DNA from 2 places in the Streptomyces sp. NPDC046379 genome. Region 1 is predicted to be linked to the other one. Evidence: predicted binding sites of a transcription regulator. Region 1 holds the regulator's gene; the other holds the start of a gene.
What was found. The regulator HrcA, encoded in region 1, represses chaperone genes, less so after heat shock. The targets are predictions, from matches to a motif close to TTNGCACTCNGNNNNNCNGAGTGCNAA.
Positions count from the first base shown of each region.

Region 2: groES (co-chaperone GroES) is a predicted target of HrcA. The motif match lies at 8,756-8,782, and genes of this name have one in related genera.

Region 1 covers NZ_JBVJFP010000001.1:454,448-468,917, forward strand. The annotation lists gene ACZ6KF_RS02075 (S41 family peptidase) at 1-917, opposite strand, end outside; gene ACZ6KF_RS02080 (hypothetical protein) at 963-1,511, opposite strand; gene ACZ6KF_RS02085 (16S rRNA (uracil(1498)-N(3))-methyltransferase) at 1,593-2,333, opposite strand; gene ACZ6KF_RS02090 (nitronate monooxygenase) at 2,330-3,394, opposite strand; gene dnaJ (molecular chaperone DnaJ) at 3,640-4,776, opposite strand; gene hrcA (heat-inducible transcriptional repressor HrcA) at 4,777-5,793, opposite strand; gene ACZ6KF_RS02105 (MBL fold metallo-hydrolase) at 5,956-6,687, shown strand; gene ACZ6KF_RS02110 (DUF3097 domain-containing protein) at 6,719-7,531, shown strand; gene ACZ6KF_RS02115 (Uma2 family endonuclease) at 7,671-7,961, opposite strand; gene hemW (radical SAM family heme chaperone HemW) at 8,000-9,232, opposite strand; gene ACZ6KF_RS02125 (SpoIIE family protein phosphatase) at 9,263-12,211, opposite strand; gene ACZ6KF_RS02130 (AMP-dependent synthetase/ligase) at 12,503-14,377, opposite strand.
Region 2 covers NZ_JBVJFP010000003.1:125,001-139,470, forward strand. The annotation lists gene tsaD (tRNA (adenosine(37)-N6)-threonylcarbamoyltransferase complex transferase subunit TsaD) at 1-110, shown strand, start outside; gene ACZ6KF_RS07525 (hypothetical protein) at 107-379, shown strand; gene ACZ6KF_RS07530 (LacI family DNA-binding transcriptional regulator) at 1,448-2,503, shown strand; gene ACZ6KF_RS07535 (LCP family protein) at 2,770-3,825, shown strand; gene ACZ6KF_RS07540 (YciI family protein) at 3,962-4,318, shown strand; gene ACZ6KF_RS07545 (RNA polymerase sigma factor) at 4,420-5,811, shown strand; gene ACZ6KF_RS07550 (THUMP-like domain-containing protein) at 5,744-6,931, opposite strand; gene ACZ6KF_RS07555 (polysaccharide deacetylase family protein) at 7,022-7,963, shown strand; gene ACZ6KF_RS07560 (polysaccharide deacetylase family protein) at 7,960-8,661, shown strand; gene groES (co-chaperone GroES) at 8,929-9,237, shown strand; gene groL (chaperonin GroEL) at 9,365-10,993, shown strand; gene ACZ6KF_RS07575 (NYN domain-containing protein) at 11,283-11,648, opposite strand; gene ACZ6KF_RS07580 (helix-turn-helix domain-containing protein) at 11,852-12,694, shown strand; gene ACZ6KF_RS07585 (DUF397 domain-containing protein) at 12,691-12,897, shown strand; gene ACZ6KF_RS07590 (alpha/beta fold hydrolase) at 12,977-13,837, opposite strand; gene ACZ6KF_RS07595 (ester cyclase) at 14,024-14,470, opposite strand, start outside.

The DNA.
Region 1 (14,470 bases):
CTGCCGCGCGCGGTGTGGTCGGGGTGGGCGGAGCCGAACCAGCGGGAGGCGTTCACCGGGTACGGCTGCCGGTCGGTGCGCTGCCCGCCCAGTTGTACGTCGAGGCGGCGCGGCTCGGCGCCGTCGAGGCCGTCCAGCAGCCAGAGTTCACCGGCGGCGCAGTAGACGAGCCGGTCGCCGTCGCTCGCGAGGTGGCGGGCGTAGAAGCCCTCCCCGAGCGGGCTGTGCCGGCGCAGGTCGGAGCCGTCGGCGAGGGAGGAGTAGACGGCCCCGACGCCCTCGTGGTCGGAGAGGAACGCGATCCTCTCCCCCACCCACACGGGGTGTTCGAGGTTCCCGTCCAGTCCCTCGTGCAGGCGGACGAACTCGCCGTCGCCGTCGGGGTCGATCCACAACTTGCCCGCGGTGCCGCCCCGGTAGCGCTTCCACCAGGCCGCCTCGCGTCCCATCGGCGCGGACAGCAGCACGGTGCGCGGCCCGAACGCGACCGCGCCGACCGGCCCGTACGGCAGCCTGGTCGCGGGTCCGCCGTCGAGCGGGACGGCGTGCGCCCAGGTGCGGCGCAGGGTGGCCTGGCCGTGGGCGGTCAGGGCGAGGACGTGTCCGTCGGGGGTCCAGCCGCGGACCTCGGTCCTCCAGCTGCCCCAGTGGGTCAGTCGCCGGCTCGGGCCGCCGTCCACGGGGGCGGTGTGCACCTCGGGCGCGCCGTCGCGGGTGGAGGTCCAGGCGACGGTGGCGCCGTCGGGCGAGATGCGGGGCAGGGTGACGGGCACGTTGTCGGCGCTGACCCGCCAGGCCCGGCCGCCGTCCAGGGGCGCGAGCCAGACGTCGTCCTCGGCCGTGAAGGCCACCAACTCGCCGTGCAGGTGCGGGAACCGGAGATACGCCGACGTGGCGGGAGATGTGGACTGGGTCACCCGGTCAGCCTATGCAGGGGCGGTGCCCGCGGACAGGGCTTTGGATCACTTGCCCTCCGGCCAGCACTCCGGGTCGGTGTGGCACCAGACGGTCCGGGTGACGGTCACGGTGGCCGTGGCTCCCGGCCCGCCGGGCTGTCCGCCCGGCTGCCGGATCGGCGGGGCGGCGGTGGCGCCGCAGTCGCCGAGGCCGCTGACGCGGAACAGCTGCTTGCCGCCCACCTTCGCGGTCAGGTCCCCCCGCACGCAGGCCCCGTCGACCGCGCGGGTCACCCGGCCGGTGACGGTGATCTCCCGGCCGTCGTCCGTCCGGCCCTCACAGTCGATCTCGGCGACGGTGCGCTCGCTCGCCGACGGCGCGGCGCCGCCGCGGTCGCCGAAGTTCGCGGTGCAGGTGAGCCATTGGACGTCGGCGCCCCGCCGCTCCAGCTCGCGGGTCGCCAACTCGTCGGTGGTGTAGGACACGGCCACCGAGCTCATGGTGGTCCCCGGCTCGCAGCCGACGGCCCCGGCCGCCGCGCCCGTCACGACGACGGCGACCGCCAGGGCCCGCCGCGCGCGCGGGCGGCGCCGAATCCGTCTCCATACCCCCATGACAGGCAGCCTGCCACCGTCCCGGCCGGGACGGTAGGGCGCAAACGGCCAAGAAGCGCGCCCCCGTTGGCCGGCCGTCCGTCAGGACCAGCGGCCGGTGCGGGTGAGCAGGAGGGCCGCGGCGGCCGTGCCGGCGGTGGAGGTGCGCAGGACGGTGGGGCCGAGGCGGTACGGGTGGGCGCCGGCGTCGGCGAACAGGGCCAACTCGTCCGGGGAGACGCCGCCTTCGGGCCCGACGACCAGCACGATGCTGCCGCCTGCCGGGAGTTCGGCGGTGGCCAGCGGGGTGTCGCCGCTCTCGTGCAGGACGGCGGCGAAGTCGGCGCCGTCCAGCAGCGCGGCGACCTGCTTGCTCGTCGCCGCCTCCGCGACCTCGGGGAAGCGCACCCTGCGGGACTGCTTGCCGGCCTCGCGGGCGGTGGCGCGCCACTTGCCGAGCGCCTTGGCGCCGCGCTCGCCCTTCCACTGGGTGATGCAGCGGGCCGCCTGCCACGGCACGATCGCGTCGACGCCGACCTCGGTCATGGTCTCCACGGCGAGTTCCCCGCGGTCGCCCTTGGGCAGGGCCTGCACGACGGTGATGCGGGGCGAGCACGGCGGCTCCTCGCGCACCTCGCCCAGGTCCACGACGAGCCGGTCCCGGCCCTCGGCCGCGGCGACCTCTCCCTCGGCCCAGCGTCCGGCGCCGTCCGTGAGGACGACGGCCTCGCCGGCCCGCAGCCGCTTCACGGAGACGGCGTGCCGTCCCTCGGGCCCGTCCACGACCTGCCGCCCGCCGCCTTCCGCGGTGAAGCCGTCGACCACGAACACCGGCGCGGTCATCGCACGCCCCGCGCGGACCGGGCGGCGTCCAGCTCGGCCGCCAGCACCTCCACCAGTTGCCCGGCGGGCAGTTCGCGCGCCATCCGGTGGCCCTGGCCCGCCCACAGGGCCATGCCCTGGGCGTCCCCCGCCTGCGCGGCGGCCTTGCGGACCGGCGAGGTGAGGTGGTGGATCTCGGGGTAGGCGGCGGGGGCGTAGCGGCCGTGCTCGCGGATGAAGCGGTTGACCAGGCCGCGGGCGGGGCGGCCGGAGAAGGCGCGGGTCAGTTCCGTGCGCACGAACAGGGGGTTGGTCAGCGCCTCCTTGTGCACGGCGTGGGCGCCGGACTCGGAGGTGGCGAGGAACGCGGTGCCCAGCTGTGCGGCGCTCGCGCCCGCGGCGAGGACGGCGGCGATCTGGCTGCCGCGCATGATCCCGCCGGCGGCGACGAGGGGCAGGCCGACGGCCTCGCGGACCTGCGCGATCAGCGACAGCAGCCCGAGGCCGGAGCCGTCGGTCTCGGGGACGTCCCGGTGGGTGCCCTGATGTCCGCCGGCCTCCACGCCCTGCACGATCACGGCGTCGGCCCCGGCCCGCTCGACCGCGCGCGCCTCGTCGGCGGAGGTCGCGGTGACCAGGGTGAGGGTGCCGGCCCGGCGCAGGGCGTCGAGGACGTCGCGGGACGGGCAGCCGAAGTGGAAGGAGACGACCGGGACCGGGTCGTCCAGCAGCACGGCGAGCTTGGCGTCGAACCCGTCGTCGCGGCCGCTGTCCGGATCGCCCAGCTCGGTCTCGTACCAGGCGGCCTCGCCGGCCAGCTGCTGGGCGTAGACGTCCACCGCCGCGGGCTCGGCGTACTCCGGCTGGGGCAGGAAGAGGTTGACGCCGAAGGGGCGGGAGGTGAGGCTCCGCAGCTGCTTGATCTCCTGGTACACGCCGTCGGCCGTCTTGTACCCGGCGGCGAGGAACCCGAGCCCGCCCGCCTCGCACACGGCGGCGGCGAGCCGCGGCACGGAGACGCCGCCCGCCATGGGGGCCTGCACGATCGGATGCGGGAAGAGATCGGTCAGCGCGGAGGACATGACGGCATGGTGTCACGTCCTCCCGACGGCACCGAATCGGGCCTGGCCTTGGCACGGGCCACCGTCACGCGGCCCGCGGCCGGTGGGCGGCCGGTGGGTTCACCGCCCGTCGAACGCATCCTTCAGCCGAGGGAAAAGCCCTTGTCGCCCCGGCCGACCGTGCCCACCCGGGGGACGGCCCCCGGACCCCCGGCAGCCCCGCCCCCCAGCCGGCCGACGCTGCCCGACGACCGCCGCCGACCCCGTCACCGCCCGTTGAACGCATCCTTCAGCCGAGAGAAAAGCCCTTGTTGCCCCGGCTGAAACTGGCCCTGAGGGCGTTCCTCACCCCGCAGTTTGGCCAGTTCGCGCAGGAGGCGCTCCTGGTCCGGGTCGAGTTTGTTGGGGGTCTGCACCTCGACGTGGACGATCAGGTCGCCCCGGCCGCCGCCGCGCAGATGGGTGACGCCGCGGCCGTGCAGCGGGATCGACTGGCCGGACTGGGTGCCGGGCCGGATGTCGACCTCCTCCATGCCGTCCAGCGTCTCCAGCGGCACCTTGGTGCCGAGGGCCGCCGCCGTCATGGGGATCGTGACCGTGCAGTGCAGGTCGTCGCCGCGCCGCTGGAAGGTCGGGTGCGGCAGCTCGTGGATCTCGACGTACAGGTCGCCGGCCGGGCCGCCGCCGGGGCCGACCTCGCCCTCGCCCGCGAGCTGGATCCGGGTGCCGTTGTCGACGCCGGCCGGAATCTTCACGGTCAGCGTGCGGCGGGAGCGGACGCGTCCGTCGCCGGCGCACTCCGGGCACGGGTTCGGCACGACGGTGCCGAAGCCCTGGCACTGCGGGCACGGCCGGGAGGTCATGACCTGGCCCAGGAACGAGCGCGTGACCTGGGAGACCTCGCCCCGGCCCCGGCACATGTCGCACGTCTGCGCCGCGGTCCCGGGCGCCGCGCCCTCGCCGCTGCAGGTGGCGCACACGACGGCCGTGTCGACCTGGAGGTCCTTGGTGGTGCCGAAGGCGGCCTCGTCCAGCTCCACCTCGATCCGGATCATCGCGTCCTGGCCCCGGCGGGTGCGCGAGCGCGGCCCGCGCTGCGACGCCGTGCCGAAGAACGCGTCCATGATGTCCGAGAAGTTCCCGAAGCCGCCCGCGCCGAAGCCGCCCGCTCCGGCGCCGCCGCCCTGCGAGAGGGGGTCGCCGCCGAGGTCGTAGACCTGCTTCTTCTGCGGGTCCGAGAGCACCTCGTAGGCGGCGTTGATCTCCTTGAACCGCTCCTGCGTCTTCGGATCGGGGTTGACGTCAGGGTGCAGCTCGCGCGCGAGCCTGCGGAAGGCCTTCTTGATCTCTTCCTGCGACGCGTCGCGGCGCACGCCGAGAACGGCGTAATAGTCCGTGGCCACTTACGACTCCGCCAGGATCTGTCCGACGTACCGTGCCACCGCTCGTACCGCTCCCATCGTTCCCGGGTAATCCATGCGGGTCGGTCCGACCACGCCGAGTTTGGCGACTGCCTCGCCGCCCGAACCGTAGCCCACCGACACCACCGACGTGGAGGTGAGTCCCTCGTGGGCGTTCTCGTGCCCGATGCGCACGGTCATGCCCGAATCCTTCGCCTCGCCAAGCAACTTGAGGAGGACGACCTGCTCCTCCAGCGCCTCCAGCACGGGCCGGATGGTGAGGGGGAAGTCATGTCCGAAGCGGGTGAGATTGGCGGTGCCGCCGATCATCAGCCGCTCCTCGGTCCGCTCCACCAGCGTCTCCAGCAGGGTGGAGAGCACCGTCTGGACCGTGCCGCGGTCCTCCTTCTCGAAGGCCTCCGGCAGATCCTGCACCAGCTGCGGCACGTCCGTGAACCGGCGCCCCGCGACGCGGCTGTTCAGCCGTGCCCGCAGGTCCGCCAGGGACGCCTCGCCGAACGGCGCCGGGCAGTCGATCACCCGCTGCTCGACCCGGCCGGTGTCCGTGATCAGCACCAGCATCACGCGCGCGGGCGCCAGCGACAGCAGCTCGACATGGCGCACCGTCGACCGCGTGAGCGACGGGTACTGCACCACCGCGACCTGCCGGGTGAGCTGCGCCAGCAGCCGCACCGTGCGCGCCACCACGTCGTCGAGGTCGACGGCGCCGTCGAGGAAGTTCTGGATCGCGCGCCGCTCGGGCGCGGTCAGCGGCTTGACCTCGGCCAGCTTGTCGACGAAGAGGCGGTAGCCCTTGTCCGTGGGGATGCGCCCGGCGCTGGTGTGCGGCTGCGCGATGTACCCCTCGTCCTCCAGGGCCGCCATGTCGTTGCGGACGGTGGCCGGGGAGACGCCGAGGCTGTGCCGTTCGGTGAGGGCCTTGGAGCCGACCGGCTCCTCGGTTCCGACGTAGTCCTGGACGATGGCGCGCAGGACCTGCAGCCTTCGTTCACTGAGCATTCGCGCACACCTCCAGCGGTTCGCCCCTTGACGCTCCCCCTGGCACTCTGCGCACGCGAGTGCCAGCCTTACCCGGCCCAGTGTACGGCTGCCGGGTACGCCCCGGGCAAGGCCGGTCCCGCCGGGGTCGTGCCGCCGGGGACGTGAGGCTAGCGTCGCCGTATGACGGTGACTTGGGAAGAGGCGGGGTGGGAGCGGGTGGCGGCCGGGGTCGGCCGGCGGCGTCTGCCCGGGTGGGACTGCACGGCCGGGCTGGTGCTCGGGAAGGGCGCCGCGCTGCTGATCGACGCGGGGTCGGGGCTCGCGGAGGGGGCGATGCTGGGCGCGCGGGCGCGGGAGGTCGCCGGCCACCGTGTGACCCATCTCGCGCTGACCCACCCGCACTTCGACCATGTCTTCGGGGCGGCGGCGGTCGCGGGCGCGCAGGTGTACGGCGCGGTGGGCGTGGACGCGGCGCTCACCTCGCCCCGCGGGCGGGAGGAGCTGCGGGCGGACGCCGTGCGCAACGGCCTGGACGCGGAGACGGCCCGGGAGGCGGCGGACGGTCTGACCGCGCCGGCCCATCTGGTCAGCGGCGAGTGGACGCTGGACCTGGGCCCCGGCCGCCAGGTGCTGCTGGCGAACGTCGGCCCCGGGCACACCGCCCACGATCTGGCGGTGCTGGTGCCGGGCGACCCGGAGATCGTCTTCTGCGGCGACCTGGTCGAGGAGTCCGACGAGCCGCAGGCCGGCCCGGACGCGGTGCCGTCGCGCTGGCCGGCCGCGCTGGACCGGCTGCTGGACCTCGGGGGCGAGGACGCGGTGTACGTGCCCGGTCACGGGGCGCCGGTGGACGCGGCGTTCGTCCGGCGCCAGCGGGACGCCCTGGCGGCGCGTTTCGGCGTGTCGCCGTGACGGCCGCGGGGGTTCTCCTATCGTCGTTCGAATGCGCCAGTACTCTCCGGACCTGACCCCGCCGTGGAAGAAGCCGAAGCCCGTGCCCGAGGTGCCGGCGGAGCCCGGCCTGGTGGTGGAGGAGGCGGGCACCGGTTTCTGCGGGGCGGTGATCCGCTGCGAGGCGGGCACGGTGACGCTGGAGGACCGCTTCGGCAAGCACCGGGTGTTCCCGCTGGAGCCCCGCGGCTTCCTCCTGGAGGGCCGCACGGTGACCCTCGTACGGCCCACGGCCCAGGCGCCGGTGCGTCCCGCCCGCACCGCCTCCGGTTCGGTCGCCGTCCCCGGCGCCCGCGCGCGGGTGGCCCGGGCCGGGCGGATCTATGTCGAGGGCCGGCACGACGCCGAGCTGGTGGAGAAGGTGTGGGGCGACGACCTGCGCATCGAGGGCGTGGTCGTGGAGTACCTGGAGGGCGTGGACGACCTGCCCGCGATCGTGGCCGAATTCGGCCCCGGCCCGGACGCCCGGCTCGGCGTCCTGGTGGACCATCTGGTGCCGGGCTCGAAGGAGTGGCGGATCGCACAGTCGGTGACGAGCGAGCACGCCCTGGTGGTGGGCCACCCGTACATCGACATCTGGGAGGCGGTGAAGCCGTCGTCCGTCGGCATCGAGGCGTGGCCGCGCGTGCCGCACGGCCAGGACTGGAAGACGGGGGTGTGCCGGGCGCTGGGCTGGCCGGAGAACACGGGCGCGGTGTGGCAGGCGATCCTGGCCCGGGTGGGGTCCTACAAGGACCTGGAGCCGGAGCTGCTGGGGCGGGTGGAGGAGCTGATCGACTTCGTCACGGACAGCGGTGAGCTCTGACACCGTGGAAGGTGCCGAAGTCGCCCGTGTCCAACTCGGTCCCCAGGGCTTCCAACGGCACCCGGTCACCGAACTTGACGATCTCCCGACTCCGGTAGTCGGCGTCCTCGCCCTGGCCTTCGGGCTTCGTCAGCAGGACTCACTGGGCCATGACCGGGTCGATGACGAGGTGGGCGGGAATCCCTCCCGCCGCGTAGACCGACCGTTCGACCACGTAGTCCTGGTGGACGCTTGATTCGGAGACGACTTCCACGGCCATCGTGACCAGCTGACACGGCAGCAGCCGTCCCCCCTGCGGCAGGAGATCACGCGCCAGTACCACAAGGTCGGGAACCGGCTCACTGGCCTCGTCGGCGATGTCGACGTCCTGCGTCCGCAGGCGGGCCCAGCGCTGTGGCGGAACCTGGTCCTGGACATCGGCAACGATCATGTTGTGCCCGTCCCGCACCGCTTCACCCGCCGGAGTGATCAGTCGACGAGATCCCTGACCACCGCGTCCGCCAGCAGCCGGCCCCGCAGGGTGAGCGCCGCGCGGCCCTCGGCGTACGGCCCCTCCCGCAGCAGCCCCTCCGACAGGGCCCGGCGGGCGGCGGCGAGGCCCTGGTCGCGCAGCAGGGACAGGGGGACGCCCTCACGCAGCCGCAGCTCCAGCAGGACGCGCTCGACCCGTCGGTCCTCGGCGCTCAGGATCTCGCGCCCGGCACCCGGCGAACGGCCCGCCGCTAGGGCCCCCGCGTACGCCCCGGGATGCTTGACGTTCCACCAGCGCACACCCCCGACGTGGCTGTGCGCCCCCGGTCCGGCGCCCCACCAGTCGGCGCCGCGCCAGTACAGCTCGTTGTGCAGACAGCGCCCGGCGTCGGAGGCGGCCCAGTTGGACACCTCGTACCAGTCGAATCCGGCCGCGGTCAGGGTCTCCTCGGCGATCAGGTAGCGGTCGGCGTGGACGTCGTCGTCGGTCGCCGGGATCTCGCCGCGGCGGATGCGTCGGGCGAGCCGGGTGCCCTCCTCGACGATCAGGGCGTAGGCGGAGACGTGGTCGGGTCCGGCGCCGAGGGCCGCGTCGAGGGAGGCCCGCCAGTCGTCGTCGGACTCGCCCGGGGTGCCGTAGATCAGGTCCAGGTTGACGTGGTCGAATCCGGCCGCGCGGGCCTCGGCGACGCAGGCCTCGGGGCGGCCGGGGGTGTGGGTGCGGTCCAGGACGCGCAGGACGTGCTGCCGGGCGCTCTGCATGCCGAAGGAGATCCGGTTGAAGCCGCCGTGGCGCAGGGCCGCGAGGTAGGCGGGGTCGACGGACTCCGGGTTCGCCTCCGTGGTGACCTCGGCGTCCGCCGCCAGCCCGAACTCCTCCCGGATCGCCCCCAGCATCCGTACGAGGTCCCCGGCCGCCAGCAGGGTCGGCGTGCCGCCGCCGACGAACACCGTGCTCACCTCGCGCGGGTCGTCGCCGAGGACCTTGCGGGCGAGGCGGATCTCGTCGATCAGGGTGTCGGCGTAGTTCTCGCGGGAGGCGAGGGCGCCCCCGGTGCCGCGCAGTTCGGTGGCGGTGTACGTGTTGAAGTCGCAGTAGCCGCAGCGGGTCGCGCAGTAGGGGACGTGCAGATAGAACCCGAGGGGACGCTCCGCGGCGCCGGCCAGGGCGTCCGGGGGCAGCGAGCCGTCGTCGGGGACGGGCTCGCCGTCGGGGAGTGCGGAAGGCATGTCTCCATTGTCCCGCACCGCCGCCGGTCGTTACTGCGCCTGCAGGACCAGCAGCGCCAGGTCGTCCTCCGGCGGCCTGTCCCCGAACTCGTGCACCAGTCGGCGGACCCGCTCGGCGATCAGCCCGGCGTCCAGTCCGGCGCAGCCGGCCAGCGCGGTCGCGAGGCCGTCCTCGTCGTCGAACTGGCGTGAGCCGCTGCGCCGCTCGGTGACGCCGTCGGTGACGCAGAGCAGGCTGTCGCCGGGCCACAGCTCGAAGGTCTCGCTGGTGTACGTCTCGTCCTCCACGACGCCGAGCAGCGTCTGGGGTCGCACGACCGCGCGGACGTCGCCGTCGGGGCGCAGGAGCAGCGGGAGGGGGTGGCCGGCGGAGGCGAGGGTGCAGTGGACGCCGCCGTCGAAGGGGACCAGTTCGCCGTAGAGGAGGGAGAGGAAGCGGGTCTGCGGGCCCTCCCCGGGGCCGGACGGTCCGGCGAGGGCGCGGGCGGCGGCGTCGGCGGCCTCGGTGGCGTCGTCGAGGAGGAGCTGGTTGAGGCGGTCCAGGACGTCGGCGACGCCGTAGCCCTCGCGGGCGAGCAGCCGCAGCCAGGGCCGGGCGAGCCCGATGACGACGGCGGCCTCGGGGCCCTTGCCCTGGACGTCCCCGAGGGCGAACCCCCAGCGGCCGTGGCCGGCCGGGAAGACGTCGTAGAAGTCGCCGCTGGGGCCGCCCTTGTCGCGGGGCTCGTAGACCAGGGCGCTGCGCACGCCGGGGATCTCGGCGACGGCCCCGGGGAGCAGGCCGCGCTGGAGCACGGCGCTGATGGTGGCCTGGCGGGCGTACTGCCGGGCGGCCCCGATGGCGAGGGCGACCCGTCGGCCGAGGTCCTCCACGAGGCCGGTGATCTCGTCCGGGAACCGCGGCACCCCGCCCCGCCCGATGACCAGCGTCCCGAGCGGCCGCCCGCCGGCGACGAGCGGATACGCGAGCGCGGCGCCGCCCGGGGGCGCGCCGACCGGTGCCCCGGCCGCGTCCGGCCCGCCCGGCGCGTCACCGCGGGTCGGACGGACGTGTGCGGTCCCCTCCGCCGGTGAGGCCGACCGGGCCGTCACCGGCTCGCCTCCGGCGCCGCGGGGGGAAGCACCCGCGGGGCTCGGACGCCCGGTCACCGGGTGACCGGAGCGGACGGCCCCCGGCCCGTCCGACGACCCGGCCGCACCCTCGCCGCCCCCGGCGGGGCGGGCGGGCGCCGACCCACCCGGCGCCACTGCCACGCCCTCGTCCCCGACGCCGCCGGCGCCCCCGGTCCGACCGGCCGGCACCGGCCCACCCCCCGGCGACGTCGACCTCACGCCCGCCTCGCCACCGGCACCCACCGAGGGACCGCCGTCGCCCACCGGGCCACCGGTCACCGGGCCCGACGCCCCGACCGCACCCTCCCCCGGACGGTCGTCCGCCGATCCGCCCGCCACCGACGCGCCCTCCGCGCCCGCCCCACCACCGGCACCACCCCGGAAGCCCTCCGCCGGCGCCGACCGCCCGGAGGTCGCACCGCTCGGCACCCCGGCCGCGCGAACACCCGCCGGCCCGCCCAGGGCCGACGCGGACGCCTCCCCCTCCGCGCCGCCGACCCCGCCCCGGCCTCCCGAACGGCCCGCTGCCGAGCCCTCCGGCGTCTCCGCCGGCCCGGCGGGGAGGCCGCCGGTGTCCGGCGTGCTGACGTCCCCGGGGACGTACGCGGCGGACGGCGGGCGGACGGGGGCGGCCGGGAGCCCGGCGTCAGCGAGGGCGGCGCCCGAGCGGAGGCCGGCGGCCGGTTGGCAGCCGGGGTCCACCGAGGGCGCGACGTCAGCGGAGGCGGCGCCCGAGCGAGGGTTGGCGGCCGGTCGGCCGGCGCGAGCGGTGTGCTCTTCCCGCCGGTACGAAGGGACCTGCGAGGCCGACGGGACCGGCAGGGCCGCCAGGGCGGAGGGCGGGGCCTGAAGGCCGAAAGGCAGGGCCTGTGGGCCGGACGGGTACGACAGGCCGGACGGGTACGACGGATGGAACGGGTCCGGCAGGCGAGAGGGGTGGGACGGGTCCGGCAGCTCCGGCCACGGGTACTGCATCGGGCCCGGCGCGAAGGCGTCCGGGCTCTGCGGCGGTTCCTTCTCCAGTGCCCGGCGCAGGTCCTCCGTACGGTCCTCGCTGGTGTGCCAGACGCGGGCCAGGCGGACGCCGGACGAGCCGGCGGAGCGGCCGCCGAGGGCCTCGTCCTCCAGCCAGACCGCGCACCAGTCGGCCAGGCGCGGGACGATCAGCTGGCCGGTGAGGGAGGCGACCAGGTCCTCGTCCAGCTGGCCGGCGAGCAGGTCGGAGGCCTCGGCCAGGAAGGAGAGGGCGCCCCGCCCGAGCCAGTCCCGGTCGCGCTCGGCGCGGCAGGGGGCGGGGGCGAGCAGTTCCGCCCCGGCGAACGCGCTCGGCGCGGTGGGGTGCGCCTCGGCCGGCGTGCCTGGGCCGTCGGACACGCGCGCCCACACCGTCTTGGCGTCCCGCCGGTAGGTGACGCCCCACGCCTCGCACAACGCGGTGATCAGCCGCAGGCCCCGGCCGTACTCCCGCGCGTCGGGGCCGGTCGGCGCCGCCGCGGCGTCCCGGGGCGCGCGCGAGGGGTGGTGGTCGCACACCTCCAGGACGACCGCGCCGGAGCCCGGCTCCATGCGGCACACCAGTTCCACGTCGGTGCCGGCGTGCACCACCGCGTTGGTCACCAGCTCGCTGACGACCACCAGGGCGTCCTGGGCCTGCCGGTCGGTGAGGCGCTCGGCGCCGGGCAGGCCGAGGTCGGCCCACTCCTTGAACGCCGCGCGCAGCAGCCCACGGGCGGCGCCCGGCGCGAGGGAGCTTCCGTTGAAGGTGGCGTGCACCTGCGCGCCGGGGTGTGCGGAAGCGGCGCCGGCGTACGCAGGCGCGTCGCAGGGACGGGAAACGGTCTCCCGTTGCACCGGAATGGCCCCCATCTGCAACTCCCCGAGAGGTTCGGTCGATGACCCCGAGGTCGATGCCGTCAGGGTGACAGACCGGCCTCGTCCATAAGCGACGAGTTACCGAAGTGGGCCGCGATGAGCGAGAACAGTGGTAGGCGCGTGCTCGAAGAAGCTCGAAGTAGGTCGAAGAAGGACGGAAACGACCGCTGTGCGTCACAGGCGCCGGACGCACACGGGGCGCGGGGGCGCACCGCACATGCGCCCCCGCGCCCCCACCGGTGTTCCGACGCCGGGCGTCCGCCGCCCGGCGTCGGCGTCCGGCGTCTAGGCCTCCCGCGTGCCGGCGTACATCTCGTCCAGCAGATGCCGGTACTCCCGCTCCACCACCGGCCGCTTCAGCTTCAGGCTCGGCGTGATCTCGCCGTGCTCGATGTCGAGGTCGCGCGGCAGCAGCCGGAACTTCTTGACGGTCTGCCACCGCTGGAGTCCGGCGTTGAGCCGCTGCACATAGCCGTCGACCATCTCGACCGTGGCCGGCGCCGCCACGACCTCGGCGTACGACTTGCCCTCCAGGCCGTGCTCCTTCGCCCAGCCCATGATCGCCACCTCGTCCAGCGCGATCAGCGCGGTGCAGAAGTTCCGGTCGGCGCCGTGGACGAGGATGTTGGAGACGAACGGGCAGATCGCCTTGAACGACCCCTCGATCTCGGTCGGCGCGACGTACTTCCCGCCGGACGTCTTGAACAGGTCCTTCTTGCGGTCGGTGATGCGCAGATAGCCGTCCGGGGACAGCTCGCCGATGTCGCCGGTGTGGAACCAGCCGTCCGGCTCCAGCACCTCGGCGGTCTTCTCCGGCAGCCCGTGGTAGCCCTCCATGATGCCGGGGCCGCGCAGCAGGATCTCGCCGTCCTCGGCGATGCGCACCTCGGTGCCGGGCAGCGGCTTGCCGACCGTGCCGGTGCGGTAGGCCTCGCCGGGGTTGACGAAGGAGGCCGCGGAGGACTCGGTGAGGCCGTAGCCCTCGAGGATGTGGATGCCGGCGCCGGAGAAGAAGTAGCCGATCTCGGGCGCGAGGGCGACCGAGCCGGACACGCAGGCGCGCAGCCGCCCGCCGAAGGCCTCCCGCAGCTTGGAGTAGACGAGGGCGTCGGCGACCTTGTGCTTGGCGTTCAGCCCGAAGGGGGCGGAGGCGGTGCCGGTGCGGCGGAAGTTGTCCTGGGTGACCTTGGCGTACTCGCGGGCGACCCCGGCCGCCCACTGGAAGATCTTGTACTTGGCCGCGCCGCCCGCGCGGGCCTTGGCTGCGACGCCGTTGTAGACCTTCTCGAAGATGCGCGGCACGGCCGCCATGTACGTCGGCTGCACCACCGGCAGGTTCTCGATGATCTTGTCGACCCGGCCGTCGACGGCGGTGACGTGGCCGACCTCGATCTGTCCGGAGGTGAGCACCTTGCCGAAGACGTGGGCGAGCGGCAGCCACAGGTACTGCACGTCGTCCGGGCCGACCAGCCCGGTCGCGGCGATGGCCTTGGCCATGTAGGACCAGTTGTCGTGCGGCAGGCGCACGCCCTTGGGCCGGCCGGTGGTGCCGGAGGTATAGATGAGGGTGGCGAGCTGGTCCCGGGCGATCGCGCCGACCCGCTCCTCGACCAGCTCGGCGTCCTTCTCCAGCCGGGCCGCGCCGCGGGCCTCCAGCTCGGCGAGGGTGAGCACCCCGTCACCGGTCCCGACGCCCGCGCCGTCCATGACGACGACGTGCGTCAGCTCGGGCAGCTCGCCCCGCTTCTCCTGCGCCTTGGCGAGCTGTTCGGCGTTCTCCGCGATGAGCACGCGGCTGCCGGAGTCGGCGAGGATGTACGCCGACTCCTCCGCGTTGGTCTGCGGGTAGATCGTGGTGGTCGCGGCGCCCGCGCACATGATGCCGAGGTCGGCGAGGATCCACTCGATCCGGGTGGCGGCTGCCAGCGCGACCCGCTCCTCCGGCCGGACGCCCAGCTCGATCAGCCCGGCCGCGATGGCGTACACGCGCTCGGCGGCCTGCGCCCAGGTCAGCGACTTCCAGTCGTCCGGGCCCTGGCCGGAGGCGGCGGGCACGGGGTAGCGGTACGCCTCGGCGTCCGGCGTGGCCGCCACGCGCTCCAGGAAGAGGCCCGCGACGGACGGCGGACGGTTCTCGATCAGGGTCTGTGTGTCGCTCACGACATCCTCCGGGGCCCGCGACGTTGCGGCTGGCTCGGTGCGGTTCAGGCGTTCGGTGCGGGGTTCAGGCGTTCGGTGCGGTTCAGGCGTCTC
Region 2 (14,470 bases), on a different contig from region 1:
CGGCGTCGAGCTGGGACCTGTCCGCGGACTCCTCCCTGCCGGTGACGGACCCGCACGTGCCCGGCCACGACCATGTGCACGAGGTGAGCAAGGAGAACCTGTACCCGTGACCGTCGCGCTGATGTGGGAGGCCCGCGCGGTGGAGGGCCGGGGCGCCGAACTCCTGGCCTGGGCCCGGGCCCAGCACCTACCCGGCGCCGGGCCGCTGCGCCGGGAGACCTTCCGGGCGCCGGGGGACCGCGTCCTGGTCATCACCTGGTGGGACGCGCCGTACGACGCCGACCTGCCCGAACTGCCGGAGCCGGACGGGGAGCTGGTGACGCGGGCAGTGCACCGGTGGCGGTTCGAGTCGGTGGGGCGGGACCGAGGGCAGGACTGAGGGCGGGACCGAGGCCGGGTCTTCACGGCCGTTTCGCGCCGAAGGCACTCCGGCTCCCTTGAGTTCGCCTTTCGTCGTGCGCGCATGCGTCACCTGCGTATCGCAGTGACCGGGGACAGGCCAGGACACCCCGAGGTACAGGTCCGCCTGAAGACCCCGAGACCGGGCGCGGCCTGCCGATCGTCAACGCCTCCAACGATCACGCACCGGCACATGGGCACTCGCCGGGACCGGGCATCAAGGGGCACGGCATCGCGATCGGGCAGAACGGCAAGCCGCGCGACGCCGACGTCCAGCTGACCCGGGAACAGCAGCGCGTCGTCGACGACAATCCGAGGGAGATCCGCAAGGCCAGCAGAAAGAGCATGGCCGCTCACAGAATCGCCCGTGCCAATGGCTGCTGACCGCTCGGACCTGGAGTCCGCCCTCCTGGGGATCGCCCGTCGCACCGGCGTGGAGCCCGGAGATCTCTCCGATGAGCACGTGCGCTGGGTGGTCTGTCTGCGGGCCATGGAATCACCGGCCGAATGGGGGCCGCTGCGGGAGACGGTCGGGCTGGAGCCCGAACCGTCGGTCGCCGTGTCCGTGGTGCTGCGGATGGTCGAGCGGGTTCCGGCAGCGGAGCGGCTCGGCTGGGCCGAGCGGATCGCCAAACCGGCGCAGAAGCGTGCCTTCGCCGTTCAGCGCGTACGGGACCTGCGGGTCCTCGAACACCTGAGCGGCGAGGCCGGGGCGGCATACGCTCTCGCCGACGACGAGATCACGCACTGGTCCGACTGGCTTCAGCGGCGCGCCGCCGAGCAGTCGACCTCGACCCGGGTCCTGGAGCAGCTGAGCCGGGACGGGCGGATCAACCGTGTCCGGCACCAGGCCGCCGAACGGTTGCGCGCGCTGCGGCGGCACGGCCGAAGGGGTGACGGACTCACCGCTGTCGGTGGCCGGGCGTTCACGTGTCGGCCACAGGGACGCCGGCCGCCGTCGAATCTGTCGATAGAACTGCCGAATATTGCGACAAGTCGGCGTATTCGGGGGGTCCCCCCGAACGCGCTCGGAGATACGATCGCCGCCATGACTCCCGCCGAACCCGCAGAAGCCCCGACGGCAGGGCGGACCGCTCAGACCGCCACGCTTGCCGAAATCGCCCGTGAGGCCGGCGTGTCCGCGCCGACTGTTTCGAAGGTGCTCAACGGGCGGGCCGACGTCGCCCCGGCCACCCGCAGCCGGGTCGAGGAGCTGCTGCGCTCGCACGGGTACCGGCGGCGCCGGGCCGAGGCCTCCCGGTCGCCGCTCATCGACCTCGTCTTCCACGAACTGGAGAGCGCCTGGGCGATGGAGGTCATCCGCGGCGTGGAGAACGTCGCCCGGGACGCCGGACTGAGCGTCGTGCTGTCGGAGAGCGCGGGCCGGCTCACTCCCGGCCGCACCTGGGCCGACCAGGTCGCCGCCCGGCGCCCGCACGGCGTGATCCTTGTGCTGTCGGAGCTGGACGACGCCCAGCGCGCCCTGCTCACCAGCCGCTCGATACCGTTCGTCGTGATGGATCCGGCCGGCGACCCGGGCACCGACGTGCCCTCGATCGGCGCCACCAACTGGCAGGGCGGCCTCGCCGCGACCCGGCACCTGGTGGAGCTGGGCCACCGCAGGATCGGCGCGATCAGCGGACCCTCCCGGATGCTGTGCAGCCGCGCCCGCGTGGACGGCTACCGGGCCGCCCTGGAGACCGCGGGGCTGCCCGTGGACACCGGCCTGATCAGGTCCGGCGACTTCCACCACGAGTCCGGCTACCGGCTCGGCCTGGACCTGCTGCGCCGCCCCGACCGGCCCACCGCCGTCTTCGCCGGCAACGACCTCCAGGCGCTCGGCCTGTACGAGGCCGCCCGCGAGCTGGGGCTGCGCATCCCGGAGGACCTGAGCGTGGTCGGGTTCGACGATCTGCCGGTGGCGCACTGGGTGGGCCCGCCGCTGACGACCGTGCGCCAGCCGCTGACGGAGATGGCCGAGGCGGCGGCCCGGCTGCTGCTGGAGCTGGGGCGGGCCGAGCCGAACGCCTCCGCGGGGGCGACCCGGGTCGAACTGGCGACCAGCCTGGTGGTGCGCAGCAGCACCGCCCCGCCGCCGCGGTGACGGCCGTGGCCGAAAGGTGACCCATTGACGGGCGGTGCGGCGGTGCCGAGACTCTCCGAGGTCCTTTCGGTCGCACCACCGAATGTTTCGGAGACGCCCGCCCGCCGCCCACGGTGACCCTGGGCTGAGGGCGGCCCCGGGACGGGACGAGAACCGCCTTCGCACCGCCCTCGCACCGGCCGTCGAATGAAGTTGAATATGAGATTTTCCGAAGAAAAGACGGCCCGGCATCCCCGCCCGTAATAATTCGGACTTACGTTCCTCATGTGAAGGGACGTGACGAACACGGGGGCGAGGGCGGGACGGTGGGCCGGCGGCCGGGACTCCTGAAGGCCGCCGGCCTCTCCCTGGCCGGCGTGCTGGTGCTGGGCGCCGCGGCCGGCGGCTGGATCTACTGGCGGCTCAACGACAACATCACCAGCGTCGACATCAACAGCGCCCTCGGCGACGACCGTCCGCCGAGGCCCGTGATCACGCCGGCCGCGACCTCCTCGGCCACCCCCTCGCCGGTCCCCGGCGAGGCCCTGAACATCCTGGTGCTGGGCTCCGACTCCCGCAGCGGCGCCGAGAACCGGGCCCTCGGCGGCGGCGACAGCACCGGCGCGCGCTCCGACACGGCGATGGTCGTGCACCTCGACCCCGGACGCACCGGGGCGACCGTCGTCAGCATCCCCCGCGACACCCTGGTCACCCGCCCGTCCTGCCCGCTGGAGTCCGGCGGGGCGACGCGGCCGGCCCAGCACGCGATGTTCAACAGCGCCTACGCGGTGGGCGGCCCGGTGTGCGCGGTGAAGACCGTCGAGACGATGACCGGCGTCCGCATGGACCACTACATCGAGATCGACTTCGCGGGGTTCGCCCGGCTGGTCGACTCCCTCGGCGGCGTCACCGTCACCCTCGACCGGGCGATCGACGACGACCTGAGCCACCTGCACCTCGACGCGGGCACGCACCGCCTGGACGGCGAGCAGGCCCTCGGCCTCGCCCGCACCCGGCACGGCATCGGCGACGGCAGCGACCTGGGCCGCATAGGCCTCCAGCACCGGCTGGTGCGGGCCCTGCTGGAGCAGATCGCCGCGACCAGCCTGTTCACCGACCCGGCCCGGCTCTACCAGGTCGCCGACGCGGTCACCGGCAGCCTCACCACCGACACCGGCCTGGACTCGCTGGGCGAGCTGGTGGGCCTCGGGGAGAGTCTGCGGGATCTGCCGGCGCAGGCCGTGGAGACGGTGACGATGCCGGTGGTCCCGGCGCCCTGGGACGCCAACCGGGTGGTGGCGGACGAGCCGGAGGCGGGGGAGCTGTGGGAGGCGCTGCGGTAGGGGGTGAGGGGGCCGCGGCGGCCCGGCGAAAAAATCCTCGGGGAATTCCGGGGCGGGTGTCGATCCGGGCGTGCCCCGTTCGACGCAGGGGTGAGAGGCGGGGAACGGAGCCCGCCCCCACCCTGAAGGAGTCACCATGCCCCGTTTCCTCATGCTCATCGAGCTGGACGAGAACAGCATCGCCCCCGGGGTCCCCAGCCCCGAGGTCCACCGGCGGATGGGAGAACTGCTGGAGGAGATGACCAGGGCCGGCGTGCTGCTCGACACCGCCGGGCTGCAGCCGTCCGCGCAGGGCACCCGGGTCCGCACGGAAGGCGGCCGGATCACCGTCGTCGACGGGCCGTTCACGGAGACCAAGGAGGTCGTCGGCGGCTACGCGTTCCTGCAGTGCAAGGACAAGGCGGAGGCCGTCGAGTGGTCCAGGCGGTTCCTGGCCGCGCACGGCGAGGAGCTGACGTTCCAGCTGGAGGTGCGGGAGGTCGAGGAGGGCTGAGCCTACGGCGCCCGCCGACCCCGCCCGTGCCCGGCCGCCGTGCCGCCCCGGCCCCGTTCCTCCTTTGCCGGGGCCGCCGTACGGGTGTCGAATGGGGGGCTGTGAGGTCACCGCAGCCGTCACCACGGCCCCCCGACGACGACCCGCCCGGCACGGCCGCCGCCGCTGCGGCCGACGTCCGCCGCAGTGTCGAGGCCGTCTTCCGGATCGAGTCGCCCCGCGTCATCGCCGCCGTCGCCCGTGTGGTCCGGGACGTCGGCATCGCCGAGGAACTGGCCCAGGACGCCCTCGTCGCCGCCCTGGAGCGGTGGCCGCGCGACGGCGTCCCGGACAACCCCGGCGCCTGGCTCACGGCCACCGCCCGCAACCGCGCCGTCGACCTGGTCCGCCGCCGGGAGACCTACGCCCGCAAGCTCACCGAGATGGGCCGCGGCCTGGAGCCCGCGCCGCCGCCGGAGGAGCCCGCCGACCCCGAGGACATCGACGACGACCTGCTGCGGCTGGTCTTCACCGCCTGTCACCCGGTGCTGTCCCCGCAGGCCCGCACCGCGCTCACCCTCCGGCTGCTCGGCGGCCTCACCACCGCCGAGATCGCCCGGGCCTTCCTCGTGCCGGAGCCGACCGTCGCCCAGCGTATCGTGCGCGCCAAACGCACCCTGGCCGCGAAGAACGCCGCCTTCGAGGTGCCGTACGGCCCCGATCGCGAGGCCCGTGTCGGCTCCGTCCTCGACGTGATCTACCTGATCTTCAACGAGGGCTACTCCGCCACCGCCGGCGACGACCTGCTGCGCCCCGGCCTGTGCGAGGACGCCCTGCGCCTGGCCCGCGTGCTGTCCGGCCTGATGCCGAAGGAGCCCGAGGTGCACGGGCTGGCCGCGCTGCTGGAGTTCCAGGCCTCCCGCACCGCCGCCCGCACCGGCCCCGACGGCGCGCCGGTCCTGCTGAAGGACCAGAACCGCGCCCGCTGGAACCGCCTGTTCATCGCGCGCGGCGTCGCCGCCCTGGAACGCGCGGGAGCCACCGCCTCCGGCCCGCCCGGCCCGTACGTCCTCCAGGCCGCCATCGCCGCCTGCCACGCCCACGCGCCCGCCTACGAGGACACCGACTGGGCGCGGATCGCCACCCTCTACGGGATGCTCGCCGCCCGCGCGCCCTCCCCGGTCGTGGAACTGAACCGCGCGGTCGCCGTCTCGATGGCCGAGGGCCCGGCGCGCGGCCTGGAGATCGTCGACGCCCTGACCGCCGAGCCCGCCCTGCGCGGCTACCACCTGCTGCCGAGCATCCGCGGCGACCTGCTGGCCCGCCTCGGCCGTACGGCCCAGGCGCGCGCGGAGTTCGAGCGGGCCGCGGCGCTGGCCGGGAACGAGCGGGAGCGCGAGTGGCTGCGGGCACGCGCGCGTGCGGTGGCGGCCGACCCGGAGGCACCTACAGGGGCCGCTGGGCCTGCGCGGGGTGCCCCAGGAGCATCGCCGGGGCGCCCGCGACGCGGGTGAGGAACACGGTCGCGGAGTGCGGGCCGTGGCCCTTCGGCAGCACCTTCCTGCGCAGTTCCTCCGGCTCCACGGCCGAACCCCGCTTCTTCACGGTGAGCACGCCGACCTCCCGCTCCCGCAGCAGCGCCTTGAGCCGCTTCACGTTGAAGGGCAGCCGGTCGGTGATCTCGTAGGCGGTCGCGTAGGGGGTGGGGCGCAGTTCGTCGGCGGTGACGTAGGCGATGGTCTCGTCGATGAGGCCGCCGTCGAGGTCCTCGGCCGCCTCGGCGACCAGGTGGGCGCGGACGACGGCGCCGTCGGGCTCGTAGAGGTAGCGGCCGACGGGGCGCACGGGCGGGTCGGGCAGTGCGCGGGAGCGCAGGGAGCGCGGGCCGGGCAGGAGGGTGGCGCGGATCAGCCCCGGCTCGGTGCCGAACCACAGCACCGCCTCCTTCACGTCCCCGCCGTCCGAGATCCACTCCGCCTCGGCGGCGTCGGGGACGGCCTCGTGCGGGATGCCGGGGGCGACCTTCAGCGCGGCGTGCGGGGCAGCGGCGGCGGCCCGGACGGCCCAGGACAGCGGGGGCGAGTAGGCCTCCGGGTCGAAGATCCGCCCACGCCCGCCGCGCCGCGCCGGGTCCACGAACACGGCGTCGTACGGGGCCGTGTCGACCTCGGTGACGTCGGCCTCGCGCACCTCGATCAGGTCGGCGAGCCCCAGCGCCTCGGCGTTGGCCCGCGCCGCCGCGGCCGTCAGCGGGTCCCGGTCGACGGCGAGCACCCGGATGCCCGCCCGCGCGAGGGCGATCGCGTCGCTCCCGATCCCGCAGCACAGGTCGGCGACGGAGGTCACGCCCAGCTCCCTCATCCGGCCCGCCCGGTACGCGGCCACGCTCGCCCGCGTCGACTGCTCCACCCCGTTGGGCGTGAAGAACATCCGCCCGGCGTCCTCCGCCCCGAACTTCGCCGCCGCCCGCTGCCGCAGCCGCGCCTGCCCGAGCGCCGCCGACACCAGCTCGGCGGGGTGCTCGCGCCGCAGCCGGGTGGCGACGGCGAGTTCCTGTGCGGGGTCCGTGCCGCGCACCTCGTCGAGGAGGGCACGGCCTTCGGGGGTCAGCAGCGGGGCGAGAAGGTCGGTCACCGGGTCATTGTCGGCCAGTCGGTGGATGGTGCGCCTCCGGCGGCGGTGTCGGGCGGGTGCCGGGGGCGGCGGCTGCGAGGATCCGACGGCATGGGAGTAGTCGTACAAAATGACAAAAAGAGGGCACGGCGTACGGCGGTGAGGGCCGCGATCGCCGCCTTCGCCGGCGCGGCCATCGCCGCCGGCTGCGCGCCCGGAGGCGCCGGGGACGCCGAGGTGGGCCCGGCCCCCGCCCCGGGCCGGCAGGCGCCCCTGAAGGCCCCGCCCGCCCGCGCGCTCGACGCCTACGCGGGCCGCCTCCAGGCCGAGCACACGGTCCGCGCGGCCGCCGCCAGGCGCTGGAACCTGAAACGCGTCCCCCTGCGCGCCCCCGCGCCCCCGGCCAGGAAGCCGCTGATCAGGACCCGCGAGGGCTTCGAGGTCGACGACCACCGCGAGCTGAACCTGCCGCCGGTCTTCACCACCGTCCCCACCGACCGCAAGGTCGTCTTCCTCACCATCGACGACGGCGCGGAGAAGGACCCCGAGTTCCTGCGCATGATGCGCGAACTGCGCGTCCCCTACAGCGCCTTCCTCAGCGACTACCTGGTCAAGGAGGACTACGGCTACTTCAAGCGGATGCAGTCCGGCGGCGTCGCCCTGCACAACCACACCCTGCGCCACCCCTACCTGCCCGGACTGTCGTACGCCGAGCAGAAGCGCGAGATCTGCGGCATGCAGGACGTCATCGAGAAGCGCTACGGCAAGCGCCCCGCCCTCTTCCGCCCGCCCTTCGGCAACTACAACCGGGACACCCTGCGCGCCGCCAAGTCCTGCGGCATCACCCACGTCCCCCTTTGGAACGAGGAGGTCTTCGCCGACCGCTGGGACTACCGCGAATGGGACCGCCGGCTGCGCCCGGGCGACATCGTCCTCAGCCACTTCCGGGGCCGCGACGACTGGAAGGGCACCATGCCCGACATGATCCGCCGCTTCCTCGACAAGGTCACGGCCGAGGGCTACGCGGTGGGCCGCCTGGAGGACTACCTGTGAGCCACCGCCGGCGGGCGGCCGTGCTGCTCCTGGCCCTCCTGTGCGGCTGCACCCAGCCCGTCGCCCCCGACGGCCGCCCCGCGCGCGGCGACCACCCGGCGGGCCACCGGCGCCTGCCCCCGGTGGTCGACCACGTCCCCACCCGCGATCCGGTCGTCTTCCTGACCTACGACGACGGCGCGGAGAAGGACCCCCGCTTCGTCGCCATGGTCCGCGAACTGCGGCTGCCCGTCAGCATGTTCCTCACGGACAGCGTCGTGGGCCCGGGCTACGCCCACTTCGCCCGCCTGCGCGCGGTCGGCGCGACCCTCCAGAACCACACCCTCGACCACACCGCCCTGCGCGGCCTGCCCTACGCCGGCCAGCGCGCCGAGATCTGCGGCCAGCAACGCAAACTCCGCGCCCGCTTCGGCGTCCGACCGCACCTCTTCCGCCCGCCGCACGGCGCCTACGACCGCACCACCCTGCGCGCGGCGGCCGACTGCGGCATCACGGCGGTCGTCCTGTGGCGCGCCACGATGCCGTCCGACACCCTGGCCTTCCGCTCCGCCCCGGCCCGCCTCCGCCCCGGCGACGTCGTCACCCTCCCGTCGGCGGACGCCGCGTCCCCGCCCCTGCACGAACGCACCAGATCGCTTCTGCGCGAGATCCGGAGGGCGGGGCTGAGGGTGGCCCGCCTGGAGGACTACGTGAGGTGACACCGAAGGCGGCCTCCAGGTCGACGCGAGCGCGAACGCAGGGCGTCCGAGAAGCCGTCGGTCGCCCGGGAACCCCGCGACGCGCCGCACGGCATTGGCACTCCGCTTGACCGAGTGCTAACCGCAGTCATAGTCTCAGGTCTGGCACTCCCCCCAGGAGAGTGCCAACAACGCGACGGGCAGGTCCGGCACCCGCGACGACGGATCGACCTGGTCGCCACCTCAGACAGTTAACCCCGTGAGATCTCCGAAGGGGGAGGTCGGATCGTGACGACCGCCAGCTCCAAGGTTGCCATCAAGCCGCTCGAGGACCGCATTGTGGTCCAGCCGCTGGACGCCGAGCAGACCACGGCCTCTGGCCTGGTCATTCCGGACACCGCCAAGGAGAAGCCCCAGGAGGGCGTCGTCCTGGCCGTGGGCCCGGGCCGCTTCGAGGACGGCAACCGCCTTCCGCTCGACGTCTCCGTCGGCGACGTCGTGCTCTACAGCAAGTACGGCGGCACCGAGGTGAAGTACAACGGCGAGGAGTACCTCGTCCTCTCGGCCCGCGACGTGCTCGCGATCATCGAGAAGTAGTTCACCCGGCACCACCCGAGGCACCTTTGCTTCCAGCTGCGCCCCTGGCCCCCCGCGACCCATAAGAAGCCGGGCGCCCGGGGCGCAGTTTCTTTACCCCTGACTTTCCGAGAGGGCTCCCGCTGCCATGGCGAAGATCCTGAAGTTCGACGAGGACGCCCGTCGCGCCCTCGAGCGCGGCGTCAACAAGCTCGCCGACACGGTGAAGGTGACGATCGGCCCCAAGGGCCGCAACGTCGTCATCGACAAGAAGTTCGGCGCTCCCACCATCACCAACGACGGTGTCACGATCGCCCGCGAGGTCGAGATCGAGGACCCGTACGAGAACCTCGGCGCCCAGCTCGTCAAGGAGGTGGCGACCAAGACCAACGACATCGCGGGCGACGGCACCACCACCGCCACGGTCCTGGCCCAGGCGCTGGTCCGCGAGGGCCTGAAGAACGTCGCCGCGGGCGCCTCCCCGGCCGCCCTGAAGAAGGGCATCGACGCCGCCGTCAAGGCGGTCTCGGACGACCTGCTCGCCTCGGCCCGCCCGATCGACGAGAAGTCCGACATCGCCGCCGTGGCCGCGCTGTCCGCCCAGGACCAGCAGGTCGGCGAGCTGATCGCCGAGGCGATGGACAAGGTCGGCAAGGACGGCGTCATCACCGTCGAGGAGTCCAACACCTTCGGTCTGGAGCTGGACTTCACCGAGGGCATGGCCTTCGACAAGGGCTACCTGTCGCCGTACTTCGTGACGGACCAGGAGCGCATGGAGGCCGTCCTCGACGAGCCGTACATCCTCATCCACCAGGGCAAGATCTCCGCCATCGCGGACCTCCTGCCGCTGCTGGAGAAGATCATCCAGACGAACGCCTCCAAGCCGCTGCTGATCATCGCCGAGGACGTCGAGGGCGAGGCCCTCTCCACCCTCGTGGTGAACAAGATCCGCGGCACCTTCAACGCCACCGCCGTCAAGGCCCCCGGCTTCGGCGACCGCCGCAAGGCGATGCTGCAGGACATGGCGGTCCTCACCGGCGCCACGGTCATCTCCGAGGAGGTCGGCCTCAAGCTCGACCAGGTCGGTCTGGACGTGCTCGGCACCGCCCGCCGCGTCACCGTCACCAAGGACGACACCACGATCGTCGACGGCGCCGGCAAGTCCGAGGACGTGCAGGGCCGCGTCGCGCAGATCAAGGCCGAGATCGAGAACACCGACTCCGACTGGGACCGCGAGAAGCTCCAGGAGCGCCTCGCGAAGCTGGCCGGCGGCGTGTGCGTGATCAAGGTCGGCGCCGCCACCGAGGTGGAGCTGAAGGAGAAGAAGCACCGTCTGGAGGACGCCATCTCCGCGACCCGCGCCGCGGTCGAGGAGGGCATCGTCTCCGGTGGCGGTTCCGCGCTGGTCCACGCCGTCAAGATCCTCGAGGGCAACCTCGGCAAGACCGGCGACGAGGCCACCGGCGTCTCCGTGGTCCGCAAGGCGGCCGTCGAGCCGCTGCGCTGGATCGCCGAGAACGCCGGCCTGGAGGGCTACGTCATCACCTCCAAGGTCGCCGAGCTGGACAAGGGCCAGGGCTTCAACGCCGCGACCGGCGAGTACGGCGACCTGATCAAGGCCGGCGTCATCGACCCGGTCAAGGTCACCCGCTCCGCCCTGGAGAACGCCGCCTCCATCGCCTCCCTCCTCCTGACGACCGAGACCCTGGTCGTCGAGAAGAAGGAAGAGGAGCCGGCCGACGCGGGCCACGGCCACAGCCACGGCCACTCGCACTGACGCTCACCGTTCACCGGTAGTGGTGGACGTCGGCCCGGCGCCCCAGGACTCCGGGGGCGCCGGGCTTCGTCATGTCCCGCCGCGCACCGCGCTCTCCGCACGAGCGGCGGCGCGGTTCCCTGTCGGGCGGGTCGCCCCGCGTGACCGCCCGGAGCGGGGGCTGCGCACCGTACCGCTTGGTAGGGCTCTACTGATCTGTCAGCTTGGTCGAGAACCCCCTGCTCGTCGCGGCGAGCAGGCGCGAGGCCCGCCACGGAGACATGGCGGGCCTCTGCTCTTGCCGGGTGTCTCAGACCCACTCCTTGGGCCGGCGCACCTCCCTGCCGTTGCCCAGCGGCACGGGGTCGGGCAACTGCGAGTCCCGAGCGGCGCCCGCCCGGATCGGCTTCATGAACGACGGCTCGACCTGTCGCAACCACCGGCTCGGCCGGTCGAACGGGTTGAGGATGCCGATGTCCACGCCGAACTCCTCCTTGACCATGCGCAGCGGCTCGCACAGATCGCTGTCATTGCTGACCAGCACGACCAGGTCGCAGTCCTTGCGGAAGGCGTCCCGGAGCATGTGCGCGGCGATGTGGACGTCGGTCCCCTTCTCCTCCGTCTTGATCACCTCGGCCGTGTTCGGGCCGCCCGGCGGCGGCTGCGCCAGGCGCATCCGGGTCGTGGACTGCAGGAACCTGCCGTAGTGGATGGAGGCACAACGGAGTAGACGAATATCCGGCGGCAGGCATGGGCGACCGTCCCGGGCTGCGTTCACCCGTACGAATCAACCTGCCGGATTCCGCGGGCCGTTGACGCGGCGGCGGCCTAGTCTCCCGCCACGGAGAGTGATGGTCCGACGGCAAGGGACGGCACGGCATGGACGTGGGTGCGGACTCGGGTGTGGGCGAGGCGGAGCCGGACGCGAGCGCGCTTTTTCTGCGCTGCTTCGGCCGCCAGATGAAGCTGCTGCGCGAAGCGGCCGGGCTCACGCGGGCGCAGTTGGGCGAGCGGGTCGGGTACAGCGAGGCGCAGATCGCGGCCGTGGAACAGGGGAGGCGGATCCCGAAGCCCGAACTCATCGACGCGGTGGACCGGGAGGTCGGGGCACGGGGCGTGCTGGTGGTGATGAAGGAGGAGGTGGACCGGGCCCGGTACCCGACGTTCTTCCGCCGCTACGTACAGCTGGAGGCCGAGGCGGTCGAGCTGCACGCCTACGACAGCCATGTGATCAAGGGCCTGTTGCAGACCGAGGAGTACGCGCGGGCGGTCTTCTCCATGTGGCGCCCGCTGCTGGACGAGGAGGTCGTGGAACAGCGTGTCGCCGCGCGCATGGAGCGCAAGCGGCTCTTCGAGCGGCGCCCCGCACCGCTGCTCAGCTTCGTCATCGAGGAGCACGTCCTGCGCCGGCCCCTCGGCGGCCGCGAGGTCCTCCGCGGTCAGCTGGAACAACTCCTCGTGTACGGGCACCAGCGCAACGTCGAGCTGCAGATCATGCCGACGGACCGCGAGGAACATGCGGGACTCGGCGGGCCCTTCACATTGATCCACTCGGAGAAGCAGCGCAGGATGGCGTACATGGAGATGCAGGACTCGAGCGTCCTGCACTCCGTGCCAGGGAAGGTCGGCCCGCTGGAGGCGACGTACGGCGTTCTGCGAGCGCAGGCGCTGACTCCCCGGGAGTCCCTGGCCTTCATCGAGAAGCTGTTGGGAGAGCTATGAAGGCAAGCAGCACCAAGTCTGCCGCTGACGGGCTGAGTTGGTTCAAGAGCAGCTACAGCTCAGGCAGCGGCGGCGACTGCGTCGAGGTCGCGGACGCCGGTACGGCCGTCGTGGTCAGGGACTCCAAGCAGCCGGAGAGGGCGCTTCTTTCCGTCGGCGTCGACGGATGGACCGCGTTCGTCAGGATGGCCGCGCGCGGCTGACACGACGATGGAGGGGCGGACGGCGACCAGCCGCCCGCCCCTCGACGTCCACCGAGGACACAGGGGACCCTTGCCGACGTCACCCGGCGAAGAAGCCCGCAAGGGAGGACGCGAGTGCTTCGGGGGCTTCTTCGGCCACATGGTGGCCGGCATCGATGCCGTGGCCGCGTACGTCCGGGGCCCACTGGCGCCAGATCTTCACCGGGTCGCCGTACAGGTCCTCGAGGTCGTCGCGGAGCGACCAGAGGATCAGTGCCGGGCACCGGATCCGTGTCCCGGCGGCGCGGTCCTCCTCCTCGTGCCGCCGGTCAATGGTGAGGCCGGCCCGGTAGTCCTCCAGCATCGCCCGCACCACGGCGGGATTTCTCGTCGCCGTGCGCCACTCGTCGTAATTCTCCTGCCCCATGCTCCGGGGATCGCCGTGGTACCAGCTGTCCGGATCGGCGTTGATGACCCGCTCGGGGATGTCCGGCTGGGCGAAGAAGAACCAGTGCCACCACTGCGTGGCGAACTCGGCCGTGATGCGGGACAGGTGTTCCGTGAGAGGCAGACAGTCGATCAGGGCCACCCGCGAGACGGCGTCGGGGCGGTCGAGCGCGAGACGCAGCGCGACACTGCCTCCGCGGTCGTGCCCGGCGAGCGCGAACCGGGCATGGCCCAGGGAGCGCATCACCTCGACCACGTCGCCGGCGACGGCCCGCTTGGAGTACCCCGCGTGGTCCGCGGTGGGCGCCGGACCCGTGGACCGGCCGTACCCCCGAAGATCGGGACAGACGACGGTGAAACCGCGCCGGACGAGCAGCGGAGCGACGCGATGCCAGGTCGCGGACGTCCGGGGATGACCGTGCAGCAGCACCACCGGCGGTCCTTCCCCACCGTGGCGAACGAAGATCGACGCCCCATCGACGGCAACCCGATCGGTCTCGAAGCCCTCGAACACAGCCCGACCCTCCCCACCCTCACCGGCACAGCGCCCACGGCACCCATCGGCCCGGGACAAGCCCTCCACTCCTGCTGCCCCGCAAGGTGCCGTGGACACCACTTCCCGATGCGCGACGGCGACCCACTGCCGGCGGGCCGGGGCTCTGTCGGGAACCGGTGGCCTGCCCCGGTTTCCGCCCCTCTCCTATCGCTCCAGCCCTTCCAAAGCCCCCAGTTGGCCCATCAGCCCCAGCCGGTCGTACTCCCACCACGCCTCGGTGATCAGGCCGTCGCCGGCGCAGCGGAAGATGGTCGTGCCGGTCATGGTGGCCTCGCGGCCCGTGGGCGGGATGCCGAGGAAGTCGCCCTTGTGGGTGCCCTTCCAGAACCAGCGGGCGCACACGCGGTCGCCCTGGGCGATCAGGTCCTCGACGGAGAACGTGAAGTCGAAGGCCGACCGCCAGCCCTCCATCTCGCGCCGCATCGCCTCGCGGCCGACGGTGTCCTGCTCGTTGGCCGGGTCGTGGTCGTGGTAGTGGTCGGCGACCAGGTCGTCCATCGGCGGCAGCTCGCCCGCCGTGGCGATCACCTCGAAGAACCGCCGCACCGTGAGCGCGTAGAGCTGTTCGTCGCGCACCACGTCCAGATCGGT